One region of the Isachenkonia alkalipeptolytica genome, then DNA from elsewhere that is predicted to be linked to it. Evidence: riboswitches for the same ligand, from Rfam matches in the RefSeq annotation. Region 1 holds a riboswitch; the other holds the start of a gene.
The links. A riboswitch is a leader RNA that binds a small molecule or an ion and turns the genes downstream of it on or off. The one in region 1 is predicted to bind cyclic di-GMP.
Positions count from the first base shown of each region.

Region 2: linked by a shared signal. The riboswitch ahead of ISALK_RS03390 (GspE/PulE family protein) and the one ahead of ISALK_RS00515 (diguanylate cyclase domain-containing protein) in region 1 are both predicted to bind cyclic di-GMP.

Region 1 is NZ_SUMG01000001.1:105,677-109,891, reverse strand. It holds gene ISALK_RS00515 (diguanylate cyclase domain-containing protein) at 1-1,780, opposite strand, end outside; cyclic di-GMP riboswitch class I at 1,841-1,926, opposite strand; gene ISALK_RS00510 (HDOD domain-containing protein) at 2,114-2,962, opposite strand; gene ISALK_RS00505 (methylglyoxal synthase) at 2,978-3,424, opposite strand; gene ISALK_RS00500 (hypothetical protein) at 3,485-3,880, opposite strand; gene ISALK_RS00495 (response regulator) at 3,968-4,215, opposite strand, start outside.
Region 2 is NZ_SUMG01000002.1:349,283-353,497, reverse strand. It holds gene ISALK_RS03400 (abscisic acid-deficient protein Aba4 family protein) at 1-81, opposite strand, end outside; gene ISALK_RS03395 (ATP-binding protein) at 543-968, shown strand; cyclic di-GMP riboswitch class II at 1,352-1,436, shown strand; gene ISALK_RS03390 (GspE/PulE family protein) at 1,495-3,174, shown strand; gene ISALK_RS03385 (type IV pilus twitching motility protein PilT) at 3,204-4,215, shown strand, end outside.

The DNA of each region.
Region 1 (4,215 bases):
TATTCCAGACGTATTCAAAGTTTTTATCAAAACATCGCCGGTTGGGAATGTTGGTCAGTCCATCTAACTCCGAGAGTTTCTGGAGTTTTGAGTTCACAATCTTTAACTCCTCCTCCGCTTTTTTTCGGGTCTTTATTTCCTTTTTCAACGCTTTGGATTTTTGAGCGTTATTAATGGCAATGGCCAAATAGGAGGACAGGGTTTTTAACGTTTCCAGCTGATGTTTGCTGTAGACGTTTTTCTTTAAACTCTGTACGGTCACCACGCCGATGGCCTGATCCTCCACCATCAAGGGACAGAAGAGGACCGATTGCATGGGCTCCCCTACGGTATGGGAAGTCCCTTCTAAGTAATTGCTGTACTCCAAGTCCACATCATTGATCAGTACATCCCTCTTATTTTCCAAACACCATACTGCCCAACTATTCTTACTGTCCACGGGCACTTCAAAAGTAGGCTGTTTTTCACCCTTTTCAATGAAGAGCTCGTAGCGGATTTTTTGATTATTATTATCCAACAAACCAATTCCTAAGACCATGGCCTCCATCAGTTGATTCAAGTTTTCATATAACAGATCAAAAATTTGTTCTAAATCCAAGGTGGCGGTTATATTCTGTCCGATTTTCCCCACCACTTCCATCTGCTTGTAAGTATAGCGAAGCTCCTGGGTCATTTTTTCCAGTTCCTTTACCAGATGGCGATAGGTTTTCGTCTCTTTTTGAGATTTTTCCAATTGCAGTTGAAAGGAAACACTTCGGAGTTTCTCTTCTCTTCTTCGGGCCTCGGATTTTGTCGTGGTTTCATAAAAGGCTTTGTAGTACTTATAGGCTAAGAATTCCTCGCCCATTTGTTCATATACCTGAGCCATGGATGCATAAAGATCGGAAATCAACGCTTCTCCATCGATGCTTTTTGCAATTTCAAGAGCATTATTTACATGTCCGATGGCTTCCTTTAGATTGTTTTTCTCCAGCATGATCTCATAAAGATCTTTGTAAACCACCACTTGGTGATGGTAATCCTTGGTCTCTTGGGCAAGATTCAGACTCTTATAAAATTCCTTAAGAGCGGCTTCCGGGCTTCCCTGATTTTTATACATTTTCCCAAGCAGATGTAAACTATAGGAATACATGACTTTTGCTTCTTTTTCCTTGCAAATTTCCAGAACCTTGTCGATGTTCTCTTTCGACTCCCTCCAATTCTTCTGCTCCATATAGACTTCCGCGGAATTAAAAAGAGGTATGGCTTGCCCGTAATTGTCCCGATTTATTTCGTATTTTTCAAGGCTGTCCCGATAATAGCCTAAGGCGGTGTCCAAGTCATGGAGCTCTTTATGAAGGCCTCCTAAATTGTTTAGAATCCCTGCTTCCAACTCCGGTAGTTCTTCGCTCCGGGACATTTCCAAGGCCTTTCCGTAGTAATCCATAGCATGATCATAGGTTTTCATATAAAGATAGACATTGCCCAAAGCGTTCAGGGCTTCGGCTTCAATACCGCCCTTTGGAAGGAGTTTCGAGGTTTCCAGAGACAGATTTAAGGCTTCAATGGCTTCGTTCAGTTTCCCCGTTATCCATAAGCAGCGACCGATCCGGGTTAGGGCTTCGGCTTTCTCTTGTTTGTAGAAATTCATCTCCGCAATTTTCAGGGCTTCTCTTGCCATTACCAAAGCCTCTTCCGGATGACTTCGTTCCTTGAGTTTGGCCTCCTCTAACAGATTTCCCACTTTGGTTTTTCGGTTTACGGTTCTCTGTTCTTCCTTTGTTTTCAACGCTCCCTGCATCTCTTCCCTCCTCCTGAAACCATAAAAAAACCTCCTTATACACAACAACGAGGCAAATAAGTTCGCAGCTGGCTACCATAGTGAACACACTTTAGGCCCTGTTAGCTTTGCGTCTTTGCCTTTCGGCAAATTTGCCTATTCAATTCTAATTATCCCTTTATCGGATGTTTACCGCAGGTCTCCTCGATTATTGAAGACTCTGCATAAAACATTTACTAGTACTATTATACCATTTATTCTGTCAATTACAATGAATTTCTTAGATTTTTCAAAATATTTCAATGAATTGGATGAAACGACCTAACCAACCTACTCTTGGGCGCTTCCCCGCCCTTAGAAAACCTCCCTCTGTTCGTTTACCAGGAGATCAGAAACCTCCACGATCATCTCTTCCAAAGCTTTCTCTGTAATTCCAAGGTTATCCAGAGCTTGGGAGTTAAACCGGTAGTTCAATCCTTCTACCCCTACATTTTCAATCAGCATCATGGTAATGGCATCAGCCACGTGAACGATAGACACCAGTTCCCTATATTCTAGGGCATCTTGGGGCCGATGATGATAGGCGATGGCCTCCCGCAAACCCTCCGGCAGATTCCACTTTGTTGCTATCCGGTATCCCACCTCCGCATGATTAAACCCTAAAACCGCTTCTTCCCCTTGTAAAAAGCTGATGTTTTCCTTTTCAACCTTCTCTAAAATCACCTGATAATCCTCTTTTATGTGATAATCCAAAATAACCTTACCGATATCCCTTAAGAGCCCGGCGATATAAGCCTCCTCCACTTTTTTATACTTGATTTTCTTTGCCAAGTACCGGGCAATAATAGCCCCGGACTGGGACTGTCGCCACAGGTCCTCCTTTTTAAGGCCGTAGGACTCGAGATCCTTGATATACATCGTATTTACGGTGCTGGCCAAAACGATGTTTTTGATCGTATTAAAACCGAGTAGAATCACTGCCTGGGATACGGTGCTGATCTTGCTGGGGTATCCGTAGTGCAAAGAATTTGAAAGCTTCAATACCCGGGTGGTCAGACTTTGATCCTTTAGGATTTCCCTTTCCAGGTCCTTAATATCCGATTGGGGATCCTCCGTTAGCCGAATGACATTTTGCAGTGCTACAGGCCATGACGGCATTTCTTCAATATTTTTCAGAATTACTTCCATACTCACCTTTGTCATGTTGACTCCCCCTTTCTAGGATCTTTCCTTTGTGACAATCTTTCGTTCAAAAACTTCGTTGAACAAACGGGAACTTAAAATAAAATCCGCCGTGGCCTTATTCGGTGCCACGGGAATATCATATAGGGCGGCAATTCGCAAAAGCGCCTTGACATCCGGGTCATGGGGCTGAGCCTCTAAGGGATCCCAAAAGAAAATCAGCATATCGATTTCCTCCTCGGCAATGGCGGCGCCTACCTGCTGATCTCCCCCTAAGGGGCCGCTTTTATATCCTTCAACGGAAAGTGATGTATGCTTTTCCAACAGTTTGGCCGTGGTTCCTGTGCCAACCAACTCGTGGGGCTGAAGAAGGGTTTTATGCTTTTTAACCCAGGCGATCAATTCCTGTTTTCGATTATCATGGGCGATCAGAGCGATCTTTTTGGTCTTATTTGATTTCGCTATCCGGTATCCGTATTTCACTTTTACGCCTCCCTATTCTTCAGGTTACTATTCAATGTTTCTTATTTTCATTTGTTCCCGTTACAGTAGATTCCGCCAAAAAATGTGCAGAATTGCCAGAACATACACTACACCCCCAAGACTACGATGAACCTTTCGCCAGTGCTTTTTAAAGGCTTTAATCCTGGGTCCCGCCAAAGCCACAACCGCCATCAGCAACAACGTATACAAAAGCAGGGTCCCGGTATGCCAGACGGTTAAACTGAAAGCCTGATATCCATGGTAAAAGCCTATAGCAAGAATAATCAAACCCGTGGCGGGATGCGCTTTCCGGGCAAACTGGTAGAGTCTTCCCCAATTTTGGGCTTTTTCCTTTCCCTGCTCCTTGAATTTTTTTAAGTATACCTGTTTTATGGGATAGATGCTGCCCATTATTACAATCAATGCGATATTTACCCAGCCTATTACCACTACCATTTTCCTTCCTCCTTTTTTCTGCTTTTTCAAATTACTGTTTTCTCGAAAAAAATCCACAGGATATATCTTTATATCTTCTTTTATTTATCAAACAGTGTCCTTTAGATCATCGATACTTCTTTGCAATCCTCCGGTGAGTTTTTCCGTAAGGGTTTTTGCTTCTTCCCCCTCCTCGGGATAGGTGGTAAAGTATAGAGCAAATTGGTAATCCTTAAGTTCAGGGTGCTTTTCCTTTAATTCATCAAATCCCTTTCGAATCTTTTTTTCTACGATTTCTCGCTTTTGCTGATCACAAAATGGCAAGATCCCCACAAAGGTCTGATTGCCGTATTGAA
Region 2 (4,215 bases), on a different contig from region 1:
CACGGATTTTGGAAGGAGCAGCAGGGGAATCCAGGAGAGGATCAGTAGTACAGAAAGGATACGAAACAAATGTAAGAACATAGAAAAACCTCCCTATTCGTCTTTTTACGATAACACCGGATATTCTCGGCGAAGATCTAATACCTTCATTATAACGGATTCAGCCTGAAGATACTACAGAAAATTTCGACTCTTCCCGCCTTTTCTTTTTCCCGGGATATATGTTACAATGGGTATAATAAAAATTATAGGAAAACCTTTTGTAAAAAGGAGTGAATACTTTGCAACCACGGAAATATAAAAATTTGAGCCGAGTCATTGTTCTTGCCATTGCCTTGGCCATGATCCTATCTTCGGTAGGATATGCCTTTATGTTCTTCTAAACATAAAGGTTTTTTTATGCCCTTTTTTATGCCCTATGGTTGAAATTTCTCCGGTTATTTTGAAAATTTTTCTTAATATGTGGTACACCGCTGAAAAATCGGGTACAAACAAAGTAAATAAGTTGATCATAGGAATTGACCCATAAGGAGCGAAGGATCATGATGAAGTCCATGTTGAAAATCTGCATAAAAGACGTAGAAACCATTAAATATACCCGGGATATGATCTCGAAAATCTTAAAAGAGGGCATGGGGATGGATGATTACCTATACGAAATGGCCATCAGTGAAGCCTTAAACAATGCGGTGCTTCACGGCTATGAGAATAAGGGGAAACGAAGCATTTCCATTAATCTTTCCAAACTCAGTGACCGACGGGTTTCCGTACGGATCAAACACTACGGCAAGGGCTTTCCCGGCAACAAAAAACTTCAGCGGGCGGAGGAAAAAAGCAACAACATCCCTCCCGAAGAGCTGTTTTTAGAATCGGGACGGGGCCTAAAAATCATGATGGAAGGGGCGGACTACGTCTGTTACAACCGGGCGGGCAATGAAGTGATTTTGGTGAAGCGAAAGGAAACCTAATCGAAAAGTAAAAGCAAAACAAGGTAAACAAAAGGTAAAAATACCCTAAGATGTTACCGTGTCCGGGGTTTATTTTTTGTCTAAAATCAGGAAAGCAAAGACGTAATTTGTGAAAAAATAAATTACAAAATATATCCTCTAAGGGAGTTTAAAGGGAAATCTACGGGGTAACTATAACATAAATCAAAGATCATTACAAAATCATCGTTTCTTTAGAGAAAACAATGGGGGAAACGAAGACGTGGAGACAAAAATCTAAATAATTTTGAAAAATATGTTATTTTCTCAAAAAAAAGATTGTTAATTTTTTCAAAGGTAGTATAATAGAACTATATCTAAATCACATAAAGCAATCGATGGTTTTCCTTCGAAAGATAAGGGACAGATAGATTGGATGCTAAGAAGGATATCCTTACAACTGGGCACTTGGGGTATTCGGAGCAGCTAGTGCAACCGGCCAACCTTAGTGTTGGTTTTTTTATTATCACGAAAACGATACAGAAAATTCGGACAAAGAGGTGGACTTATGGCTGCAAAACGAAAACTGGGCACCCTGTTGGTCGACGTAGGGGCCATAACCAACGAAAACTTGGAACAGGCCTTAAAAATACAAAAGCAGAATAAAAAGAAACTGGGAGAAGTGCTGGTACAGGAAAAGTTTGTAACGGAAGAGGAAATCATCGAAGTCCTGGAGTTTCAACTGGGGATTCCAAAAAAGGAAATCGACCGGGGTACCATCGAATCCGAGGTACCGAATCTGATCACCGAAGCCTTAGCCCGGCGTCATACTATAATTCCCGTAAAGGCAACAGAAAAAACCGTAACCCTGGCCATGAACGATCCTCTAAACGTTTACGCCATGGATGATGTAAAACTGGCAACCGGTCGGGAAGTGGAGCCGGTCATCGCAACAACCAAAGAAATTGAAGACGCCATTGATTATTTCTTTGAAAAACAGGACGCTCAAAAGGCCATTGAGGACTTTACCAGCGAGTACGACGTAAAAGAGCTGGAAGGTCTGGATGAAGCCACCCTAAATGATATCAACAATGCCCCGGTTGTACGGCTGATCAACTCTATCATGAGCCAGGCAGTAAAACAACAGGCCAGTGATATACATATCGAACCCTTCGAGAAGAAACTATTGGTTCGCTTTCGAATCGACGGCGATTTACACGAAGTCATGCGCCCGGCCAAGGCCGCCCACTCGGCGATTGTTACCCGAATCAAGATCATGGGAAAAATGGACATCTCCGAGCGGCGTAAACCCCAGGACGGCCGGGTGGAAAAAAACATCGACGGCAGGGAAATTGACATGCGAATATCCGTCCTTCCCACGGTTTTCGGGGAAAAGGTGGTAATTCGAATTCTGGATCGAAGCAGTTTTATGTTAACCAAGGAGGAACTGGGCTTTACCGAGCGAAACCTAGAGCTTTTTGATAGAATTACCCGAAACCCCAACGGAATTATTCTCGTCACCGGCCCTACGGGAAGTGGTAAATCCACCACCCTGTATACGGTCCTTGCCGAGATGAACCGGGAAGACCGAAACATCGTAACCGTAGAAGACCCGGTGGAATACTCCTTAGACGGCGTAAACCAGGTACAGGTAAACCCGAAGGCGGACCTTACCTTCGCCACAGGCCTACGATCCATCCTACGACAGGACCCGGACATCATCATGGTAGGTGAGATTCGGGACAGTGACACCGTAACCATCGCGATACGGGCGGCGATCACCGGTCACTTGGTGCTTAGTACCGTCCATACCAACGATACCGCCAGTACCATCAGCCGATTGGTCAACATGGGGGTGGACCCGTACTTAATCGCATCATCGGTAGTGGGCATCATGGCCCAGCGGTTGGTAAAAAAGGTTTGTAACAACTGCAAAGAGCCTTATGAGGTGGACGAGCGAAATGCCCGCCTGGGCGGCATACCCGAAGGCACCACCATCTATAAAGGAAAGGGCTGCACCAAATGCGGCGGCTCCGGCACCAAAGGAAGAACCGCCGTCCATGAAGTCATGGTGGTGGATCGAACCATTCGAAATATGATCAATGAAGGTAAGGATATCGACTCCATTAAGGATATCGCCATCCGGGACGGGATGAACACCCTGAGGGATGCCAGTAAGGAACTGGTCCTAAAAGGAATCATACCCATCGAAGAGATGCTTCGAATCACCTATAGTTTGGAAGGGTAAAAAAAGTTATCAAAAGGGGGAATGAACAGGTGCTGGATATTAACGAAATGCTAAAGACGGTTATGTTTAAAGGAGCATCGGACCTACATATTACCGTAGGACTCAGGCCGATGATACGGGTAAACGGAGAACTTTTGGAAAGTGAGTTTCCGGTTCTCGGACCCGAAGATACGAAAGAACTGGTCTATCAAATCCTAAAGGAGCGGCATAAAAACACCTTAGAGGAAAAGGGAGAAGTGGACCTTTCCTATACCTATCCGGGACTCAGCCGTTTTCGGATCAACGCCTACCGACAGCGGGGCAGTTACGCCATGGCTCTAAGAGCCATCCCCATGGAGATCCCCGATATTGAGGACTTATATCTGCCCGAGGTTTTACGAACCCTGGCCAATAAACGAAGGGGCATCATTCTGGTCACCGGCCCTACCGGTAGCGGGAAGAGTACCACCTTAGCGGCGATGATCAACCATATTAATAAAACCAGAAAAGAACATATCGTAACCCTAGAGGACCCCATCGAGTATCTTCACCGCCATAACCGAAGCATTATCAATCAGCGGGAAATCGGCGGGGATACGGAAAACTTCGCCAACAGTCTTCGGGCCTCCCTAAGACAGGATCCGGATGTAATTCTCGTCGGTGAGATGCGGGACTTAGAAACCATTGCAACGGCCCTCACCGCAGCGGAAACCGGCCACTTGGTTCTCGCCACCCTCCATACCATCGGGGCCGCAAAAACCATCGACCGAGTCATCGACGTATTCCCACCCCATCAGCAACAACAGGTGCGGGTTCAGCTCTCGGGAGTTATTGAAGGGATCATCTCCCAACAGCTCCTGCAAACCGCCGACGGACAGGCAAGAAGAGCGGCCTTAGAAATTATGGTGGCCACCCCGGCAATCCGTAACCTGATCCGGGAAGGAAAGTCCCACCAGATTCAAACCAGTATCCAAACCGGAGCAAAACTGGGCATGGAGACCATGGACAAATCCTTAATCAACCTGTATAACCGGGGACTGATTACCAAGGAAAATTTGTATA